Linked DNA regions of Methylobacterium currus. The protein of the gene in region 1 binds, or shares a complex with, the protein of each later gene. Links are inferred from orthologs where the notes say so. Each region holds a gene or a part of one and is shown in the gene's direction. Other genes may lie near its edges. The genes, in order: secA and secY.

Region 1 (10,139 bases):
GGCGGCTGATCCCGGAAAGCCCCTCGCCGACCCGCACCGACTTCCAGCGCGACCGCGACCGGATCGTGCATTCGGCCGCCTTCCGACGCCTCAAGCACAAGACGCAAGTGTTCGTCCACCACGAGGGCGACCATTACCGCACCCGCCTGACCCACACCCTGGAGGTGAGCCAGATCGCCCGGGCGCTCGCCCGGGCGCTGGGCCTCGACGAGGATTTGGCCGAGGCCCTGGCGCTCGCCCACGACCTCGGCCACACCCCCTTCGGCCATACCGGCGAGGACGCTCTGCATGCCTGCATGGCCGAGCATGGCGGCTTCGACCACAACGCCCAGGCCCTGCGGCTGGTGACCCGGCTGGAGCGGCGCTACGCCACCTTCGACGGGCTCAACCTGACCTGGGAGACGCTGGAGGGGCTGGTCAAGCACAACGGCCCGCTCCTGACCCGGGACGGCCGGCCGACGCCGCATTACGCGAAAGCCGGCATCCCGGTGGCGATCACCGAGTACAACGCCCAGAACGACCTGGAGCTCGCGACCTTCGCCGGCCCCGAGGCCCAGGTGGCGGCCCTGGCCGACGACATCGCCTACGACGCCCACGACCTCGACGACGGCTTGCGGGCCGACCTCTTCGCCCTCGACGACCTGACGGAGGTGCCGTTCCTCGCCGGCCTCCTCGACGAGATCGGGAGCCTCTATCCGGGCCTGGAGCGCTCGCGGGTGGTGCACGAGCTTGCCCGCCGGGTCATCACCCGCTTCGTCGAAGACGTGATCGCCGAGGCCGGGCGGCGCCTCGACCGGCTGCAGCCCGCCGACGCCGCCGCGATCCGCCACGCCGCCGACCCGGTGGTCGCGTTCTCGGAGGCGATGGCGGCGGCCGACCGGGACATCAAGACCTTCCTGTTCGCCCGGATGTACCGGCATCCCGGCGTGATGGCGGTGCGCCGGCGCGCCGCCTCGCTCGTCGAGGATCTGTTCTCCGCCTTCCGGCGCGACCCGACCCGGATGCCCGAGGAGTGGAGTGCCGGCCTGTCCGGCCCCGACGATCCCCGCACCCTGCGCCGCGTCGCCGACTTCATCGCCGGCATGACCGACAATTACGCGGTGAGCCAGCACCGCCGGCTGTTTCCCGAGACGCCGGACCTTCACTGGGTGATCTGGCCGGGGTCGGAGGGATGAGGGGGCTTGCTGGCCTTCCCGGCCACTCGCTCCGCTTCATCCCCTCCTCGCCTTCATCCGGAGATGGCCTGCGATCGGAGATCGCTGCACGATCCGGCCTCGAAGAAGCGCTCCAGCAGTCCGAGCGATACCTGGAGGCGTCCGTCGAGGCCTCCGCTGGGCTTCGGTGCCTCAGGATGAGGGCGCGGGTGGGAAAACCCGCCGCCTCGATGGCCTCGCGCAGGCCGGCCACTGCGTGGGCCTGGATGTTCCCGGGGAGTGTGCAGTCTCGGGGTGTGCAATCTCGTGGTGTGCAATCTCGTGGTGTGATGGTGCATCACCGGCGCTGACGCGTCATGCGGAGGATGCCCGGTCGTCGTCGCGAGAGGCGACGCGCCGGGTCACGCCCTGCACCACGAGCGCATCGCCCTTCCCGTCCCTTCTGCGAACGCCTTGATCCGCCATCGGTTCGAGGGTCGAGGGTCGGGGCTCGGCTCGGATACCGGATCATGCACGGGCGCGGGTGCCCGTCTCGCCGTCCAAGAGCCAGTCAAGTGACATCAACGCCAGCGCGGCCGCTTGACCGGGGCCGTGCCCTCGACCACCGGCAAACGTGTCGCGGTCGCCTTCGTCGATCGGGGCTACACCGGGAAGACGCGGGCCATGGCCGTCCGCGCCCCCGGCATCGAGCCGGAGCGTCGCGAGCTGCCTGCGGCCACGCAAAGCTCCGTGCTGGTCCCGCCGCGACGGGCGGTTGATCGCTGCCGTCCCTGGGCCACCCGCCTGGGCAGGCTCGTTCAGCATGACGAGCGCTACGCCCCGACCGGGCCAACCCTCGTCGCCTTCGTCCGTCCGGCGGTCAAGCAAGCCCCTCGACTCGCCTCGAATCCGTAACAAGCTCGGGATCCCGGGCGCTCGCCTGCGGCGAGGCCCGGGATGACCCTGTGACGTGTCAAGGTCCTCGCCGAGGTCCCTTCGCCCTCACTGCGTCAGCGGGCAGCCGCTGGCCTTGGCCGAGAGGAAGGCCTTGTCGCCGGGAATCGTGGCGAGCAGCTTGTAGTAGTCCCACGGCGCCTTCGACTCGGTCGGCGACTTGACCTGGAACAGGTACATGTCGTGGACCATGCGGCCATTGGCCTGAACGGTGCCGCCGCGGCCGAAGAAGTCGTCGACCTTCAGCTCGCGCATCTTGGCGGCCACGGCGTCGGTGTCGTCGGTGCCGGCGGCCTTCACGGCCTTCAGGTAGTGCAGCACCGAGGAGTAGGTGCCGGCCTGGATCATGTTCGGCATCTTGCCGGTCTTGGCCATGAAGCGCTTGGCGAAGCCGCGCGCCTGGTCGTCGAGGTCCCAGTAATAGCCCTCGGTCAGCACGATGCCCTGCGCCGCCTTGAGGCCGAGACCGTGGACTTCCGCTAGCGTGAACAGCAGGGCCGCGAGGCGCTGGCCGCCCTGGACGATGCCGAATTCCGCCGCCTGCTTGATCGCGTTCGAGGTGTCGAGGCCGGCATTGGCCAGCCCGACGATCTTGGCCCCCGATCCTTGCGCCTGGAGCAGGAACGACGAGAAGTCCTGCGCGCTCAAGGGATGGCGCACGGCGCCCACCACCTTGCCGCCCTTCTGGGTCACGTACTGGGTGACGTCGGCCTGGAGCGCGGTGCCGAAGGCGTAGTCGGCGGTGAGGAAGAACCAGGTGTCGCCGCCGGTCTCGACCAGCGAGCCGCCGGTGCCGACCGCCAGCGCGTGGGTGTCGTAGGCCCAGTGGAAGCCGTAGGGCGTGCACTGCTTGCCGGTGAGGTCCGAGGTGGCCGCACCGTCCACGATCGTGATCTTGCGCTTCTCCTTCGACAGGCCCTGCACCGCGAGCGCCACCGAGGAGGTGGTCAGCTCCATGATCGCGTCGACACGGTCGGTGTCGTACCATTGCCGGGCGATGTTCGAGGCGATGTCCGGCTTGTTCTGGTGGTCGGCGTCGACGATCTGCACCGGCACGTCGAGGACCTTGCCCCCGAAATCCTCGACCGCCATCTTCGCCGCCTCGACCGAGCCGCGGCCGCCGAAATCGGCGTAGACGCCGGACTGGTCGTTGAGGATGCCGATCTTCACCACGCCGTCGGAGGCGCCCTTCTGGGGGGATTGGGCGTGTGCGGCGGTCGCGAGAGCGAGACCGGCGGCGAGCGCGGTGGTGCGGGCGAGCGCCCGGCTCAAACGTGTCATGTCGTCCTCCCCGGCCGCTTCGTTGCCCGTGCGGCCGTTATCCTGCCTCTGGCAGCACGGCAGCTAGGGCGGTGCCGGGGCGGGAATCAAGCGGCCTTGCCGCCCTCCGCCCCCCGTCTTTCGCAGCACGGCCACGGTTGTGCCTTCGCGCCCGCTGCCTTTTGGGTGCACGGCTCCCTATATGGGCCTATAAGGCGCCCGCGGCGCGCGCCACTACCGTTACGATCGATCGCAGGTTCACGATGCTGGGTTCCCTTGCCAAGAAGATCTTCGGGTCGTCCAACGACCGCCGGGTGAAGGGATACCGACCCCGCGTCCAGGCCATCAACGCCCTCGAGCCCGAGCTGGCGGCCCTGTCCGACGAGGCCCTGCGCGCCCGCACCGACGCCCTGAAGGCCGAGCTCGCCGCCGGCAAGTCCCTCGACGACATCCTGGTCCCGGCCTTCGCGACCGTGCGCGAGGCGGCCAAGCGGGTGCTCGGCCAGCGCCACTTCGACGTCCAGCTGATCGGCGGCATGGTGCTGCACGAGAGCGGCATCGCCGAGATGAAGACCGGCGAGGGCAAGACCCTGGTGGCGACGCTCGCCACCTACCTCAACGCCCTGTCGGGGAAGGGCGTCCACGTCGTCACCGTCAACGACTACCTCGCCCGCCGCGACGCCGAGTGGATGGGACGGGTCTACCGCTTCCTCGGCCTGACCACCGGCATCATCGTGCACGGCCTCGACGACGTCGAGCGCAAGGCGGCCTATGCCTGCGACATCACCTACGGCACCAACAACGAGTACGGCTTCGACTACCTGCGCGACAACATGAAGTACGAGCTGGGCCAGATGGTTCAGCGCGGCCACAACTACGCGATCGTCGACGAGGTCGACTCGATCCTGATCGACGAGGCGCGCACGCCGCTGATCATCTCGGGTCCCATCGACGACCGCTCCGACCTCTACACCACGATCGATGCGATCTTGCCGCGCCTGGTACGCGAGGATTACGACCTCGACGAGAAGCAGCGCACGGTCTCGCTGACCGAGAACGGCAACGAGCACATCGAGGAATTGCTGCGCGAGGCCGGCATCCTCAAGGAGGGCGACCTCTACGACGCCCACAACGTGACGCTGGTCCACCACGTCAACCAGGCTTTGCGCGCCCACACCCTGTTCACCCGCGACAAGGACTACATCGTCCGCAACGACGAGGTGGTGATCATCGACGAGTTCACCGGCCGCATGATGCCCGGCCGGCGCTACTCGGAAGGACTCCACCAGGCCCTCGAGGCCAAGGAGCGGGTGACGATCCAGCCCGAGAACCAGACGCTCGCCTCGATCACCTTCCAGAACTACTTCCGCCTCTACAAGAAGCTCGCCGGCATGACCGGCACCGCCTCGACCGAGGCCGACGAGTTCCAGGAAATCTACAACCTCGAAGTGGTCGAGATCCCGACCAACAAGGAGGTCGAGCGCGTCGACGAGGACGACGAGGTCTACCGCACCGTCGACGAGAAATACGCCGCGATCATCCAGGAGATCGACAAGGCCCATGCCCGGCTGCAGCCGGTGCTGGTCGGCACCGGCTCGATCGAGCGCTCGGAGCACCTCGCCGGCCTGCTGGTCAAGCACGGCTACAAGCCGCTCGACTACAGCGACCCGTCGGCGCTGGAGGATGTCTACGCCGCCGCCCGCGAGGGACGGGTGACCAAGCGCTTCGCGGTGCTGAATGCCCGCTTCCACGAGCAGGAAGCCTACATCGTGGCCGAGGCCGGCGTGCCGGGCGCGATCACCATCGCCACCAACATGGCCGGCCGCGGCACCGACATCAAGCTCGGCGGCAACCTCGACATGCGGATCGAGCAGGAGCTGGCCAATGTGCCGGAGGGGCCTGAGCGCGACGCCCGCATCGCGGGTCTGAAGGCCGAGATCGAGCAGAACCGGGCGCGCGTGCTGGGCTCGGGCGAGCCGGCCGACCCGGCCGCCGGCCGCAAGGCGGCGCTGCCCGGCGGCCTCTACATCCTCGGCACCGAGCGCAACGAGAGCCGGCGCATCGACAACCAGCTGCGCGGCCGCTCCGGCCGCCAGGGCGATCCCGGCCGCTCGAAATTCTACCTCTCGCTTCAGGACGACCTGATGCGGATCTTCGGCTCCGACCGCATGGACGGCATGCTCCAGCGCCTCGGGCTCGAGGAGGGCGAGGCGATCATCCATCCGTGGATCAACAAGGCGATCGCCAAGGCGCAGCAGAAGGTCGAAGCGCGCAACTTCGACATGCGCAAGAACGTGCTCAAGTACGACAACGTCATGAACGACCAGCGCAAGGTCGTGTTCGAGCAGCGCCGCGAGTTCATGGCGCAGGAGAGCGTGCGCGAGACCGTCGACGAGATGCGCCAGGGCGTGATCGAGGACGTGGTGGCGCGCCACGTGCCGGAGGACGCCTATCCGGAGCAGTGGGACATCGCGGGCCTGCGCGAGAGCATCACCCGCGACCTCAACCTCGACGTCCCGGTCGAGGACTGGGCCAAGGAAGAGGGCATCGCCGACGAGGAGATCCGCGAGCGCCTGCGCAAGGCCGCCGACGAGGCGTATGCCGAGCGCACCGCCCGCAACACGCCCGAGGTGATGGCCTATGTCGAGAAGCAGGTGCTGCTCCAGAGCCTCGACCATCTCTGGCGCGAGCACCTCGTCACCCTCGACCACCTGCGCCAGGTGATCGGCTGGCGCGGCATCGCCCAGCGCGACCCGCTCAACGAGTACAAGTCGGAGGCGTTCGACCTGTTCAACAGCCTCGTCGGCTCCCTGCGCGAGCAGGTCACCGGCCAGCTGATGCGGGTCGAGATCATGTACCAGGAGCCGGAGCCGCAGACGCTGCCGCCGATGTTCGCCCAGCACCTCGACCCGGTGACCGGCGAGAACGAGTTCGCCTACGCGGAGGGCGCGGCCGGTGGCGGCGGCGGTGCCTACGAGTTCGCCGGTCAGGCCCTCGCCGCCGACGCCCCGGTGCTGGAGCGCAATCCCGACGACGCCGCGACCTGGGGCCGGGTCGGCCGCAACGAGCCCTGCCCCTGCGGCTCGGGCAAGAAGTACAAGCACTGCCACGGCCGGTTCGCCGCGGAGGAGTGATCTCGGCAAGACGCAGCGCACGCCGCCAAGAGACCCTCCCCCCTCTGCGGGGGAGGGGGGCCCTGCGTCAGCAGGGGGCGGGAGAGGGACGTGGCTTCCGGAAGAGGCCGTGCCTGCGTGACGGGCGCAGACCTGGATCAGCGTCGCGCTGCCCCTTTGCCGCCCCGCTTCCGCGGGGAACCTTCCCCCGCAGGGGGTAGGGTTCAGGCGTCGCGGGTGCTTACCGCTTGAGCGCCGCCAATCCCCGTAAATACATCTCCGGCAGGCCGTTCTCCCGGCCCGCCGCGATCACGCCCTCCAGGTAGCCCGGCCTCGGCACGCCGCCGCTGCCGCGGCCCAGATACACCAGCGCCCGCCGCACCCCACCTTCGGTCGAGACCGGCTGCTGCGCCTTGACGTAGAGCCCGCTCGCCACGCCCTCGTAGCGGTCGAGGGCCGGCACGTCGGCGAGGCTCAAATCCCACAGCACGCCCCAGACCGTGCCGGAGGGACAGCGCTCCACCGAGGCGTAGCCCTCCCGCATGATGACGAGGCGGTGGCGGTTGAGCCGGCCGAGGCCGAGCACCCGCGAGGCGGGGCAACGCCGGGCCATGGCGGCCCGGTCCATGTTGGAGCCGTAGGCGAAGTAGAGCGGCACGAAGAGACCGCTCGGCTCAGGCGAATTCGAGGATCACCGCGTCGACCGCCAGGCTGTCGCCTTCCTTGGCCTGGATGGTCTGGACGGTGCCGTCGCGCTCGGCGCGCAGCACGTTCTCCATCTTCATCGCCTCGACGATCGCCAGCGGCTCGCCCGCCTTCACCTCCTGGCCGGGGGTGACCATGATGCTCTTCACGAGGCCCGGCATCGGGCAGAGCAGCTGCTTGCCCGACCCGGCGACCTCCTTGACGGGCATCAGGGCGGCCAGCTCCGCCTCGCGCCTCGTGTAGACCCGGGCCTCGGCGGCGGCGCCCGCATGCTGCAGAGAAACGCCGTTGAGGAGGGAGCGGACCTGGATCGCCGCCGGCTCACCATCGATCGTGCCGGTCCAGACCGGTTCGCCCGGGAGCCAGTCGCTCTCGACCATCCATTCGGTCCCGTCCGCGAAGGCGACCACGACCCCATCGTTGGTGGTCTCGACGGTCGCCTCGAAACGCTGGTCGCCGAGCAGCACCACCCGCTCATTCTCGAAGCGCAACTGGAACGGCTCGCGCATCTGGCCCGAGATGCCGCGCTTGCGCTCGTTGAGCAGGTGGTCGATCGCGGCGGCGGCCGCCGCCATCCGGCGCGCCACCTCGCCCGCGGGCTTGGGCGCCTCGAACCCGTTCGGGAATTCCTCCGCGATGAAGCCGGTGGAGAGCCGGCCTTCCTGCCAGCGCGGATGGTGCATCAGCGCCGAGAGGAACGGGATGTTGTGGCGGATGCCGTCGATCGCGAAGGCGTCGAGGGCCTGGGCCTGGGACGCCACCGCTTCGTCGCGGGTCGGGGCCCAGGTGACCAGCTTGGCGATCATCGGGTCGTAGTGGATCGCGATCTCGCTTCCCTCCTCGACGCCGGTGTCGTTGCGCACGATCGCGTCGCCGAGGGGGCCCTCCTCCGGCGGCCGGTAGGTGGTGAGCCGGCCGATCGAGGGCAGGAAGTTGCGGGTCGGATCCTCGGCGTAGACGCGGCTCTCCACCGCCCAGCCGTTCAGCGTCACGTCATCTTGCGCGATCGGCAGCTTCTCGCCGGCCGCGACCCGGATCATCAGCTCGACGAGGTCGAGGCCGGTGATCATCTCGGTCACCGGGTGCTCGACCTGGAGCCGGGTGTTCATCTCGAGGAAGTAGAACGACTTGTCCTGGCCGGCGACGAACTCGACGGTGCCGGCGGAATCGTAGTTCACGGCCTTGGCCAAGGCCACGGCCTGCTCGCCCATCTTGCGCCGCGTCGCCTCGTCGAGGAGCGGGGAGGGCGCCTCCTCGATGACCTTCTGGTTGCGGCGCTGGATCGAGCACTCGCGCTCGCCCAGATAGACGACGTTGCCGTGCTTGTCGCCGATGACCTGGATCTCGATGTGGCGCGGATCGGTGATGAACTTTTCCACGAAGACCCGGTCGTCGCCGAAGGACGAGGCGGCTTCCGAGCGGGCGCGGGCGAAGCCCTCCGCCACCTCGCCGGCCGAGTGCGCGATGCGCATGCCCTTGCCGCCGCCGCCGGCCGAGGCCTTGATCATGACCGGATAGCCGATCTCGTCGGCGATGGTGACGGCGTGCTCCGGGCTCTCGATCACCCCGAGGAAGCCCGGGACGGTCGAGACTTGTGCCGCGGAGGCCGCCTTCTTCGATTCGATCTTGTCGCCCATGGCGGCGATTGCCGCGGGGTTCGGGCCGATGAACACGATGCCGGCGGCTTCCAGCGCCTTGGGGAAGGCCTCGCGCTCGGAGAGGAAGCCATAGCCGGGATGGACGGCCTGGGCGCCGGTCTGCCGGCAGGCCTCCACGATCTTGTCGATGACGAGGTAGGACTGCGCCGCGGCGGCGGGGCCGATATGCACCGCCTCGTCGGCCATGGCGACGTGCAGCGCGTCACGGTCGGCGTCGGAATAGACCGCCACCGTCTTGATCCCCATGCGGCGCGCCGTCTTGATGATGCGGCAGGCGATCTCGCCACGGTTGGCGATCAGGATCTTGTCGAACATCGGAGCGCGCACTCGAGCCTAAGGGGGAATCCGGGCCGGGGTGGGTCACACCCAAGCTCATCCCCGTTAAAGCATGGCGCGCGCGCCGCAAAGCCGGGTGTTCTCGGCCGAATGGGCGAAGCCCATGTCGAAGCCCATGTTCACGCGGCCACCGCGTAGGACAGGATCTCCTCGATCGCATCCTCAGCCCCGGCCCGGGTCCGGTTCGCCTGGAGCGCGAAGCTGATCAGGGCCGGGTCGTTGGTCTCCGCCTCGCGCACCACCTCGACGGCGATGCGGGCGCCGGTGGCGGTCGGGCCGCGGCCGCAGCCGAGCGAGGCGGCGAGCCAATGGGCGGTGTCGGCGTCGATATGGCCGGTCGGGCGCTCGCCCCACACGGCGAAATCGACCGTCGACGCGATCAGCCACTCGGCGAAGGCCGCATCGGCCCTCGGGATCGCCCGGTCCAGGCCGAACAGCATGTCGGCCTCCTCGCGGCAGGTCAGCCCATCGGGCAGCACCGCACGGTGCAGCTCGCGCACGTCCTCCAGGCTGATGGCGCCGGCGGCGATCATACGGTTGCAGAAGTGTTGCAGCGAAGCGTTGATCATCTGTCTGTGCCTCCCCGGCTTTTGTTGCGCCGGTGCTTGTCCCTGTGTGAGGAGGACTATGCAGGGCGGGTGGCCTTTGACAGGTTAACGGCTGGATCTGAATCCCTGTTCAGGTTAAAGCCTGGCAACGGGGTGTCGTTGCTAAAGCGTTGCATCGATCCGTCAATTGCGTCGGTCGATGCCGGGTCCGCTGGCGCTGCCGCGGTGATGCGCGCGAGCGCCCGCCCGGTCGCGACGGCGGTCGAGCTGGCGGTCCGGAGGTAGGACGGACGGCCTTCCCCGCCGCCGGCCCGATGGCGGGACGATGCCGTCGAGGCCCGCCGATGGAGGTCAGCTGCTTGTCGGCCGCCGCCGGTGCGCTGCCGTGGCGGTCCGGCAGCTCGAAGACCGCATGCCGAGTCCACGACGGGA
Region 2 (9,698 bases), 2.1 Mb from region 1 along the record:
AGTCCCGGCCGAAGCCGCCTGAGGAGGAATCGATGGGCCAGAAAGTCAACCCGATCGGTCTCCGGCTCGGCATCAACCGGACCTGGGACTCGCGCTGGTACGCCAACAAGGGCGAGTACGCTCGCCTGATGCACGAGGACGTCGCGATCCGCAAAGCGCTGCTCAAGCAGCTCAAGCAGGCCGCCGTCTCCAAGATCGTCATCGAGCGCCCGCACAAGAAGTGCCGCGTCACCATCCACTCGGGCCGTCCGGGCGTGGTGATCGGCAAGAAGGGCGCGGACATCGAGAAGCTGCGCAAGCTGGTCAACTCGATGACCAAGGCCGACGTGACGATCAACATCGTCGAGGTGCGCAAGCCGGAGATCGACGCCACCCTGGTGGCCGACTCGATCGCCCAGCAGCTCGAGCGTCGCGTTGCCTTTCGTCGCGCCATGAAGCGCGCCGTGCAGTCGGCGATGCGCCTCGGCGCCGAGGGCATCCGCATCAACTGCTCCGGCCGCCTCGGCGGCGCCGAAATCGCCCGGCTCGAGTGGTACCGCGAGGGCCGCGTGCCCCTGCATACCCTGCGCGCCGACGTGGATTACGGCACGGCCACGGCGTTCACCACCTACGGCACCTGCGGCATCAAGGTGTGGGTGTTCAAGGGCGAGATCCTCGAGCACGACCCGATGGCGCAGGACAAGCGCGCGCACGAGGAGGGCGGCCGTTCCGGCGGGCGTCGTGACCGCGAGCGCGGCGAGCGCGGCGGACGGGACGCGGCGGCCTAAGGGCCGCCCGTTCCCCGCCCTTCAGTTTTGAGAGGCTGCCATGCTGCAACCCAAGAAGACGAAGTTCCGCAAGCAGTTCAAGGGCCGCATCCACGGCGCCGCGAAGGGCGGAACCGATCTGAACTTCGGCTCCTACGGCCTCAAGGCCATGGAGCCGGAGCGGATCACCGCGCGTCAGATCGAGGCGGCCCGCCGCGCGATCACCCGCGAGATGAAGCGTCAGGGCCGGGTCTGGATCCGGATCTTCCCCGACGTTCCCGTGACCGCGAAGCCGACCGAAGTCCGCATGGGCTCCGGCAAGGGCGCGCCCGAATATTGGGCGGCCCGCGTGCATCCGGGCCGCATCATGTTCGAGATCGACGGAGTGGCCGAGGACATCGCCCGTGAGGCGCTGCGCCTGGGTGCCGCCAAGCTGCCGGTCCGCACGCGCTTCATCCAGCGCATCGCCGACTGAGGAGAATATTCGAGATGAAGTCGAGCCAGAGGCTGTCTGACCTGAGCGCGCTGTCGCCGGATCAGCTCGGCGAAGAGCTCCTGAACCTGAAGAAGGAGCAGTTCAACCTGCGCTTCCAGCGGGCCACGGGTCAGCTCGAGAACGTCGCCCGGGTGCGCGAAGTGCGCCGCGACATCGCCCGCGTCCGCACCTTGCAGCGCCAGAAGACGCTGCAGGCGGCGCAGGGCTAAGGGAGTTCAAGACCATGCCGAAGCGCGTGCTGCAGGGCGTTGTCGTCAGCGACAAGCAGGACAAGACCGTCGTCGTGAAGGTGGAGCGTCGCTTCACCCACCCGGTGATGAAGAAGACCATTCGCCGGTCGAAGAACTACCACGCCCACGACGAGAACAACGTGGCCAAGGTCGGCCAGACGGTGTTCATCGAGGAGTCGCGGCCCTATTCCAAGCTCAAGACCTGGAAGCTGGTCGAGGGCGAGGCGGTCGCGACCGCCGAGGCGTAAGACGGGGCGCCGCTTCGGCGCCCCATTTGCCTCGCGGGAACGGGGCGCCCCGCGGCGCCCCTTTCGCCTTATCGGAACGGAGTGCCTTTTGGCGCTCCGGCTCCTTGTCAACGAGGCCGATCCGGTGTAGATGGCCGGCCTCCACCGAAACATGAAGGGCGTGTGACGCGCTCCTCATCGCGTTCGTTGACCGCGCCAGCGTGACATCGCGCTGCTGCGCGGTCTTTTAATGGACGGGGACGCGAGATCCCCATCAGGCTGCCGTCCGCCGGGCAATCCTGCCCTGTGGAGACCTGCCTGAAACAAGGAAAGGGCGTTAGGCCGTGATCCAGATGCAGACGAATCTGGACGTCGCCGACAATTCCGGCGCACGTCGCGTGATGTGCATCAAGGTACTCGGTGGTTCCAAGCGCAAGTATGCCGGCGTCGGCGACATCATCGTGGTGTCGGTGAAGGAGGCGATTCCGCGGGGCCGCGTGAAGAAGGGCGACGTCATGAAGGCGGTCGTCGTGCGCACTGCCAAGGACGTCCGTCGGGCCGACGGTTCGGTGATCCGCTTCGACCGCAACGCGGCCGTGCTGATCAACAACCAGAAGGAGCCGATCGGCACCCGTATCTTCGGGCCCGTGCCGCGCGAGCTGCGCGCTCGCAACCACATGAAGATCATCTCGCTGGCGCCGGAGGTGCTGTAATGGCTGCGAAGGTGAAGAAGGGCGACAAGGTCGTCGTCCTGACCGGCCGCGACAAGGGTCGCACCGGCGAGGTCATCCAGGTGATGCCGAAGGAAGATCGGGCCCTGGTGCGGGGGATCAACCTGGTGAAGCGCCACACGCGCCAGACCCAGACCTCCGAGGGCGGGATCATCTCCAAGGAGGCGGCGATCCACCTGTCGAACCTGGCGGTCGCCGACCCCAAGGACGGCAAGCCCACCCGGGTCGGTTTTCGCATTCTGGAAGACGGGCGCAAGGTTCGCTTCGCGAAGCGCTCGGGAGATCTGATCGATGGCTGAGGCGCTGAAGGACGGCTACACGCCGCGGCTGAAGAAGCACTACGAGGAAGTGGTGCGTCCGAAGCTGATCGAGGAGTTCGGCTACACCAACCCGATGCAGGTGCCGGCGATCGAGAAGATCGTCGTCAACATGGGCGTCGGCGAGTCGACCCAGGACTCCAAGAAGGCCACCGTGGCGGCCGAGGATCTCGGCCTGATCGTCGGCCAGAAGCCGGTGGTCACCCGGGCCCGCAAGGCGATCGCGACCTTCAAGGTCCGCGAGAACATGCCGATCGGCTGCAAGGTCACGCTGCGCAAGCAGCGGATGTACGAGTTCATGGATCGCCTGATCACCATCGCGCTGCCGCGCGTGCGTGACTTCCGCGGCCTGAACCCGAAGTCGTTCGACGGCCGCGGCAACTACGCCCTCGGGATCAAGGAGCACCTGGTGTTCCCCGAGATCAACTACGACAAGGCCCAGAACACCTGGGGCATGGACATCGTCGTGGCGACCACCGCCAAGACCGATGCCGAGGCCCGGGCGCTCCTGAAGCACTTCAACTTCCCGTTCCGGCAGTGAGGGCTCTACGCCCCCATACGCGGACACCGGAGAGCTAGAACATGGCTAAGACGAGCAAGATCGAGAAGAACAAGCAGCGGCGGGAGCTGGTGAAGCGTTTCGCGCCGAAGCGCGAAGCGCTGCTGGCCACCGCCAACGACGAGTCGCTGTCGATGGAGGAGCGCTTCGAGGCGCGCCTCAAGCTGGCGGAGCTGCCCCGCAACTCCAGCGCGACCCGCATCCGCAACCGCTGCGAGATGACCGGCCGTCCCCGGGCTTACTACCGCAAGCTCGGCATCTCCCGCGTCGCGCTCCGCGATCTGGGATCTCGGGGTCTGATCCCGGGCCTGGTCAAGTCCAGCTGGTAAGGGGAGGGCGCCACAGATGATCAACGATCCCGTGGGCGATATGCTCACCCGCATCCGCAACGGCCAGCAGCGTCGTCGCAACGTCGTGCAGACCCCCGGCTCCAAGCTGCGGGCCCGCGTCCTCGACGTCCTGAAGTCCGAGGGCTACATCCGCGACTACGCCACGACCGATTACGGTAACGGGCGCACCGAGTTCGCGATCGAACTCAAGTACTTCGACGGCCAGCCGGTGATCCGCTCGATCGAGCGCGTCTCCAAGCCGGGCCGCCGGGTCTACTCGTCGGTCGATACCCTGCCGCGCGTCGCCGACGGCCTGGGCATCACCATCGTCTCCACCCCTCAGGGCGTCATGGCCGACCACGAGGCGCGCGAGCGCAACGTCGGCGGCGAGGTGCTCTGCAAGGTCTTCTGACCTTCGGACCCTGACAGCCGAAAAGGAGAGACGAGCATGTCCCGCGTAGGCAAGAAGCCCGTGACCGTGCCGGCCGGCGTGACCGCCACCGTCGACGGCCAGAACGTCAAGATCAAGGGCCAGAAGGGGGAGCTGCAGTTCCGTGTCCCCGACCAGGTGTCGGTCAGCCACGAGAACGGCGCGATCTCGGTCCAGCCCCGGTCGCAGACCAAGGAGGCCCGCGCGATGTGGGGCCTCTCCCGCGCCCAGGTCTCGAACCTGGTCGAGGGCGTGACCAAGGGCTACGAGAAGAAGCTGGAGATCAACGGCGTCGGTTACCGCGCCGCGGTCGCCGGCAAGGTGCTGAAGCTGTCGCTCGGCTACAGCCACGACGTCGAGTACCCGATTCCGGACGGGATCACGATCGCCACTCCGCGGCCGGTCGAGATCATCGTCACCGGCATCGACAAGCAGCGCGTCGGCCAGGTCGCGGCGGAGATCCGCGAGTATCGCGGCCCCGAGCCCTACAAGGGCAAGGGCGTGAAGTACGCCGGCGAGTTCATCTTCCGCAAGGAAGGCAAGAAGAAGTAAGGACCGCCGACGATGTCTCGCAAAATCGAACTGCTCGATCGGCGCCGCGCGCGCGTCCGGCGGGCGATCCGCAAGGCGGCGAACGGCCGTCCGCGGCTCTCGGTGTTCCGCTCCTCCAAGCAGATCTACGTCCAGGTCATCGACGACGCGACCGGCCATACGCTGGCCGCCGCCTCGAGCCTCGACAAGGACCTGCGCGCCCGCCTCAAGACCGGTGCCGACAAGGCCGCCGCGACCGAGGTCGGCAAGCTGGTGGCGGAGCGCGCCAAGGCCGCCGGGGTGACCCAGGTCATCTTCGACCGCTCGGGCTACCTTTATCACGGCCGGGTCAAGGCCCTGGCCGATGCGGCCCGCGAGGGCGGCCTCGACTTCTAACCTTGGACTTCTGATCCCGAGAGGGGAGGGCGCGTCCTGGCGCCGCCCCGGTCGGGTCGGCACGATGTCCCGGAGGCGAGGGGGCCCATGCGGCTCCCTCTCTCTTTACGGCGGATGACACAGCAGCGAGCGGGACCGCCGCCCGCGTCAGTCGATGGACAACACACATGGCACGTGAGCGTGAGGGTCGTCGCCGCGACGACCGCGAGGAGCGCGACAGCGAGTTCGTGGACAAGCTCGTCCACATCAACCGTGTCGCCAAGGTGGTGAAGGGCGGCCGTCGCTTCGGCTTCGCGGCCCTCGTCGTCGTCGGCGACCAGAAGGGTCGCGTCGGTTTCGGTCACGGCAAGGCCCGTGAGGTTCCCGAGGCCATCCGCAAGGCCACCGAGGCGGCCAAGCGCGGCCTCGTCCGCGTCGCGCTCCGCGAGGGCCGCACCCTGCACCACGACGTGCAGGGCCGTCACGGCGCCGGCAAGGTGATCCTGCGCGCGGCTCCGGCCGGTACCGGCATCATCGCGGGCGGCCCGATGCGCGCCGTCTTCGAGACGCTCGGCATGCAGGACGTGGTGGCGAAGTCGCTCGGCTCGTCGAACCCCTACAACCTCGTGCGCGCCACCTTCGACGCGCTGAAGAACGAGGATTCGCCCCGTTCGGTCGCGGCGCGCCGCGGTCTGAAGGTCTCGGCCCTCCAGGCCCGCCGTCGTGATGCTGACTCGGCCGCCTCGGCCGACTCCGCCGACGCTGCGTAAGGGAGGCTCGGGATGACTGAGAAGACCGTCCGCGTGCAGCAGATCGGCTCGCCGATCCGCCGCGAGGCCAGCCAGCGCCAGACGCTGATCGGCCTGAAGCTGAACAAGATGCACCGTATCGCCGTCCTGCCCGACAACCCGTCGGTGCGCGGCATGATCGCGAAGGTGCATCACCTCGTGCGCGTTCTCGACGACGCGGCGTGAGGAGGGCACCATGAAGCTCAACGAAATCCGTGACAACGAAGGCGCAACCAAGAAGCGGATGCGCGTCGGCCGGGGTATCGGCTCCGGCAAGGGCAAGACCGCCGGCCGCGGCGTGAAGGGCCAGAAGGCGCGCTCCGGCGTCGCCATCAAGGGCTTCGAGGGCGGCCAGATGCCGCTCCACCGTCGCCTGCCCAAGCGCGGCTTCAACAACCCGGGGGCGACCGACCTCAACGAGGTCAATATCGGCCGCATCCAGCAGGCGGTGGATGCCGGCAAGCTGGACGCCTCGGCTCCGGTGACCCTCGAGGCGCTGATCGCCGCCGGCGTGGTCTCCAAGGCCCGCGATGGCGTGAAGATCCTCGGCGTCGGCGAACTCACCGCCAAGCTGACTTTCCAGGTCTCCCGGGCGTCGAAGTCGGCGGTCGAGGCGATCGAGAAGGCCGGCGGCTCGGTGACCCAGTCGCTCGCGACCGCCGACGACGCGGTTGCGTCCGCCTGAGGCACACTTTAAGTCACCGATCATCGGCGGCGGCCCGTGCGACCAGCGCGAGGCCGCCGCTCGTGTTTTGGGGGATGCCCGCGCATCCCTGACCGCGACGCCGCGGATCCCGACCCTGAGGACACGTAACCCATGGCCTCTGCAGCCGAGCAGCTCGCCGCCAACCTCAACTTCGGCGCCATCGCCAAGGCCGAAGAGCTCAAGAAGCGGATCTGGTTCACGCTGGGCGCCCTGATCGTCTACCGGCTCGGGACTTACATCCCGCTGCCCGGCATCGATCCCGATGCGCTCCGCCAGAGCTTCGCCAACGCGCAGGGCGGCGTGCTCGGCCTGTTCAACATGTTCTCCGGCGGTGCCGTCGAGCGCATGGCGATCTTCGCGCTCAACATCATGCCGTACATCTCGGCGTCGATCATCGTGCAGCTGCTCACCTCGGTGGTGCCGTCGCTCGAGACGCTGAAGAAGGAGGGCGAGTCGGGCCGCAAGGTGCTCAACCAGTACACCCGCTACCTGACGGTGGTGCTGGCGATCTTCCAGGCCTGGGGCATCGCGGTCGGTTTGCAGAGTTCCGGCGGCATCGTGCAGGATCCGGGGCCGTTCTTCCTGGTCTCGACCGTCATCACGCTGACCGGCGGCACGCTGTTCCTGATGTGGATCGGCGAGCAGATCACCTCGCGCGGCATCGGCAACGGCTCCTCGCTCATCATCTTCGCGGGCATCGTCGCGCACCTGCCCTCGGCGATCGCCGGCACCCTCGAGCTCGGGCGGCAGGGCGCGCTCTCGACGGTGGTGATCCTCGGCGTGCTGGTGATGGCCGCGGCCGTCGTCTACTTCATCGTGTTCATGGAGCGCGCCCAGCGCCGCCTCCTGATCAACTACCCCAAGCGCCAGGTCGGCAACCGGATGTACGAGGGCCAGACCTCGTTCCTGCCGCTCAAGCTCAACACCTCGGGCGTCATCCCGCCGATCTTCGCCTCGTCGCTGCTGCTGCTGCCGGCCACCGCCGCGAGCTTCCAGACCGATCCGAACGGCACCGGCATCATCGCCACCCTGGCGACCTATCTCGGCCACGGCCGGCCGCTCTACATGCTGCTCTACGCGGCGCTGATCATCTTCTTCGCCTTCTTCTACACGGCGGTGGTGTTCAACCCGCAGGAGACCGCGGACAACCTGAAGAAGCATGGCGGCTTCATCCCCGGCATCCGTCCCGGCGAGCGCACCGCAGAGTTCATCGACAAGGTCCTGTCGCGCATCACCGTGATCGGCGCCGCCTACCTGACGGTGATCTGCCTGATCCCGGAGATCCTGGTCTCCTACGCCTCGCTGCCGTTCTACTTCGGCGGCACGTCGCTCCTGATCGTGGTCTCGGTCACCATGGACACGGTGGCGCAGGTCCATGGCCACCTGCTGGCGCACCAGTACGAGGGCCTGGTGAAGAAGGCGAAGCTGCGCGGCGCGCGCCGGCGCTGACACCGTCGCGAGCGACAATTCCCGGGGGCCAATACAACCGGCCCGGGCGCCCTTGCGCCGGGGCCGGGCCTTAGCGCATGGTCGGATAACGGCCGGAGCGGGTCTCGGGTTAGAACAAGCAGAGAGGCCGCGCCCCTGGGAGGAAGGATCCCGTGCGGGACGCGGTGGAGGGGAGTGACAGGTTATGCGGATCATTCTGCTCGGCCCGCCCGGCGCCGGGAAAGGCACCCAATCGGCGCGGATCGTCGAGCGGTTCGGAATCCCGCAGCTCTCGACCGGCGACATGCTGCGGGCCGCGGTGGCGGCCGGCACCCCGGTCGGCCTCAAGGCCAAGGCCCTGATGGAGAGCGGCGCGCTCGTCTCCGACGACATCGTGATCGGCATCGTCGCCGACCGGATCGAGGAGCCCGACGCCCGCAGCGGCTTCATCCTCGACGGCTTCCCGCGTACGGTGGCGCAGGCCGTCGCTCTGGACACGATGCTGGCCCAGAAGGGTCTGCGCCTCGACGCGGTGATCGAGTTCAAGGTCGACGAGGACGCGCTGGTCGGGCGCATCGCCAAGCGCGCGGCCGAGACCGAGGCTCGCGGCGAGCCGGTGCGCAAGGACGACACGCCGGAGGTGTTCAAGACCCGGCTCGACGCCTATCGCACCCAGACGGCGCCGCTCTCTGCGCATTACGCCGGTACCGGCCTCCTGCGCCAGGTCGACGGCATGGCGCCGATCGACGAGGTGACGAGGCAGCTCGAAGCGATGCTCGCCCCGTTCCAGGCCGTGTCGGCGTGACGCAGGTAACGAGTTGACAACGGTTCGCGCCCGCGCTAGTGGGCGCTCCTTCGTTCAGACCCGGACGGCCCGGCGTGCCTCTCTGGAGGCCGCTCCGGGCCGATTTGCCGTCGGGACGACGCGCAGGGGCCGGACTCCACCGGACGCGCGTGAGACCTTAGAGAATGCCGTCCGGGCCCGACGCCTGGGCGCGATGGAGAGCAGGAACACCATGGCCCGTATCGCCGGCGTCAACATCCCGACCAACAAGCGCGTCGTCATCGCGCTGCAGTACATCCACGGCATCGGTGCCAAGAAGGCCGAGGAGATCACCGAGAAGGTCGGCATCCCGGCCGAGCGTCGCGTGAACCAGCTCACCGACGCCGAGGTGCTGCAGATCCGCGAGACGATCGACCGCGACTACGTCGTCGAGGGCGACCTGCGCCGCGAAGTCGCGATGAACATCAAGCGCCTGATGGATCTCGGCTGCTACCGCGGCCTGCGTCACCGCCGCAACCTGCCGGTCCGCGGCCAGCGCACCCACACCAACGCCCGCACCCGCAAGGGCAAGGCGAAGCCGATCGCCGGCAAGAAGAAGTAAGCCGCGATCCGCTAGTCCAATCGGCGGGGCCGGGCTTTCGGTTCCGCCCGACACCGGCGGCGCGAGAGCGCCGTCACCGCTACTCGTAAGAGACGTCCCGAGCGCCTGGCACCACGGGCGCGCCTGAAGGATCGAAAGACAGTATGGCCAAGGAAGCAACCCGCGTCCGTCGTCGCGAACGCAAGAACATCGTGTCGGGCGTCGCCCACGTGAACGCCTCGTTCAACAACACGATGATCACCATCACGGACGCCCAGGGCAACACGATCTCGTGGTCGTCGGCCGGCGCCATGGGCTTCAAGGGCTCCCGCAAGTCGACCCCCTACGCCGCCCAGGTCGCGGCCGAGGATGCCGGCCGCAAGGCCGCCGAGCACGGCATGCGCACTCTCGAGGTCGAGGTCTCGGGCCCCGGTTCGGGCC

The links.
Region 2: the proteins of secA (region 1) and secY are in contact, whole or in part, in a crystal structure (PDB 3DIN), measured with the Thermotoga maritima proteins. The link is inferred for Methylobacterium currus from one-to-one orthologs. Residues at the interface, in WP_004082002.1 of Thermotoga maritima: Glu261, Ala262, Arg263, Lys300, Ala301, Arg302, Thr303, Ile304, Ile305, Leu323, Tyr324, Asp325, Pro326, Val329, Ser330, Tyr333, Ile336, Lys340, Phe345, Val349, Glu363, Phe364, Tyr374, Ser375, Gly376, Gly377, Glu393, Ile395, Thr482, Ser483; in WP_004081795.1 of Thermotoga maritima: Glu108, Gly109, Glu110, Glu111, Ala236, Glu237, Arg238, Arg239, Ile240, Thr241, Ile242, Gln243, Tyr244, Ala245, Arg246, Arg247, Val248, Thr249, Gly250, Arg251, Arg252, Val253, Tyr254, Gly256, Ala257, Ser258, Thr259, Tyr260, Leu261, Pro262.

The regions. Positions count from the first base shown.
Region 1 is NZ_CP028843.1:5,047,879-5,058,017, reverse strand. The notes cover bases 3,288-6,681. They hold secA (preprotein translocase subunit SecA), read left to right. Parts: upstream 3,288-3,610; coding sequence 3,611-6,481; downstream 6,482-6,681. Other genes in these bases: DA075_RS23360 (ABC transporter substrate-binding protein), read right to left, coding at 3,288-3,368. Also shown: DA075_RS23370 (deoxyguanosinetriphosphate triphosphohydrolase), read left to right, coding at 1-1,175; more of DA075_RS23360, read right to left, coding at 2,136-3,287; DA075_RS23350 (gamma-glutamylcyclotransferase family protein), read right to left, coding at 6,702-7,118; DA075_RS23345 (acetyl-CoA carboxylase biotin carboxylase subunit), read right to left, coding at 7,135-9,138; DA075_RS23340 (hypothetical protein), read right to left, coding at 9,279-9,728. UniProt on the Escherichia coli protein: Required for protein export, interacts with the SecYEG preprotein conducting channel.
Region 2 is NZ_CP028843.1:2,990,836-3,000,533, forward strand. The notes cover bases 5,793-8,745. They hold secY (preprotein translocase subunit SecY), read left to right. Parts: upstream 5,793-6,576; coding sequence 6,577-7,914; downstream 7,915-8,745. Other genes in these bases: rpmD (50S ribosomal protein L30), read left to right, coding at 5,793-5,945; rplO (50S ribosomal protein L15), read left to right, coding at 5,956-6,444; DA075_RS14030 (adenylate kinase), read left to right, coding at 8,099-8,698. Outside these bases: rplV (50S ribosomal protein L22), read left to right, coding at 1-22; rpsC (30S ribosomal protein S3), read left to right, coding at 33-767; rplP (50S ribosomal protein L16), read left to right, coding at 808-1,221; rpmC (50S ribosomal protein L29), read left to right, coding at 1,236-1,451; rpsQ (30S ribosomal protein S17), read left to right, coding at 1,466-1,720; rplN (50S ribosomal protein L14), read left to right, coding at 2,044-2,412; rplX (50S ribosomal protein L24), read left to right, coding at 2,412-2,729; rplE (50S ribosomal protein L5), read left to right, coding at 2,722-3,288; rpsN (30S ribosomal protein S14), read left to right, coding at 3,330-3,635; rpsH (30S ribosomal protein S8), read left to right, coding at 3,652-4,047; rplF (50S ribosomal protein L6), read left to right, coding at 4,084-4,617; rplR (50S ribosomal protein L18), read left to right, coding at 4,630-4,992; rpsE (30S ribosomal protein S5), read left to right, coding at 5,160-5,741; more of rpmD, read left to right, coding at 5,754-5,792; rpsM (30S ribosomal protein S13), read left to right, coding at 8,910-9,278; rpsK (30S ribosomal protein S11), read left to right, coding at 9,422-9,698. UniProt on the Escherichia coli protein: The central subunit of the protein translocation channel SecYEG. Consists of two halves formed by TMs 1-5 and 6-10.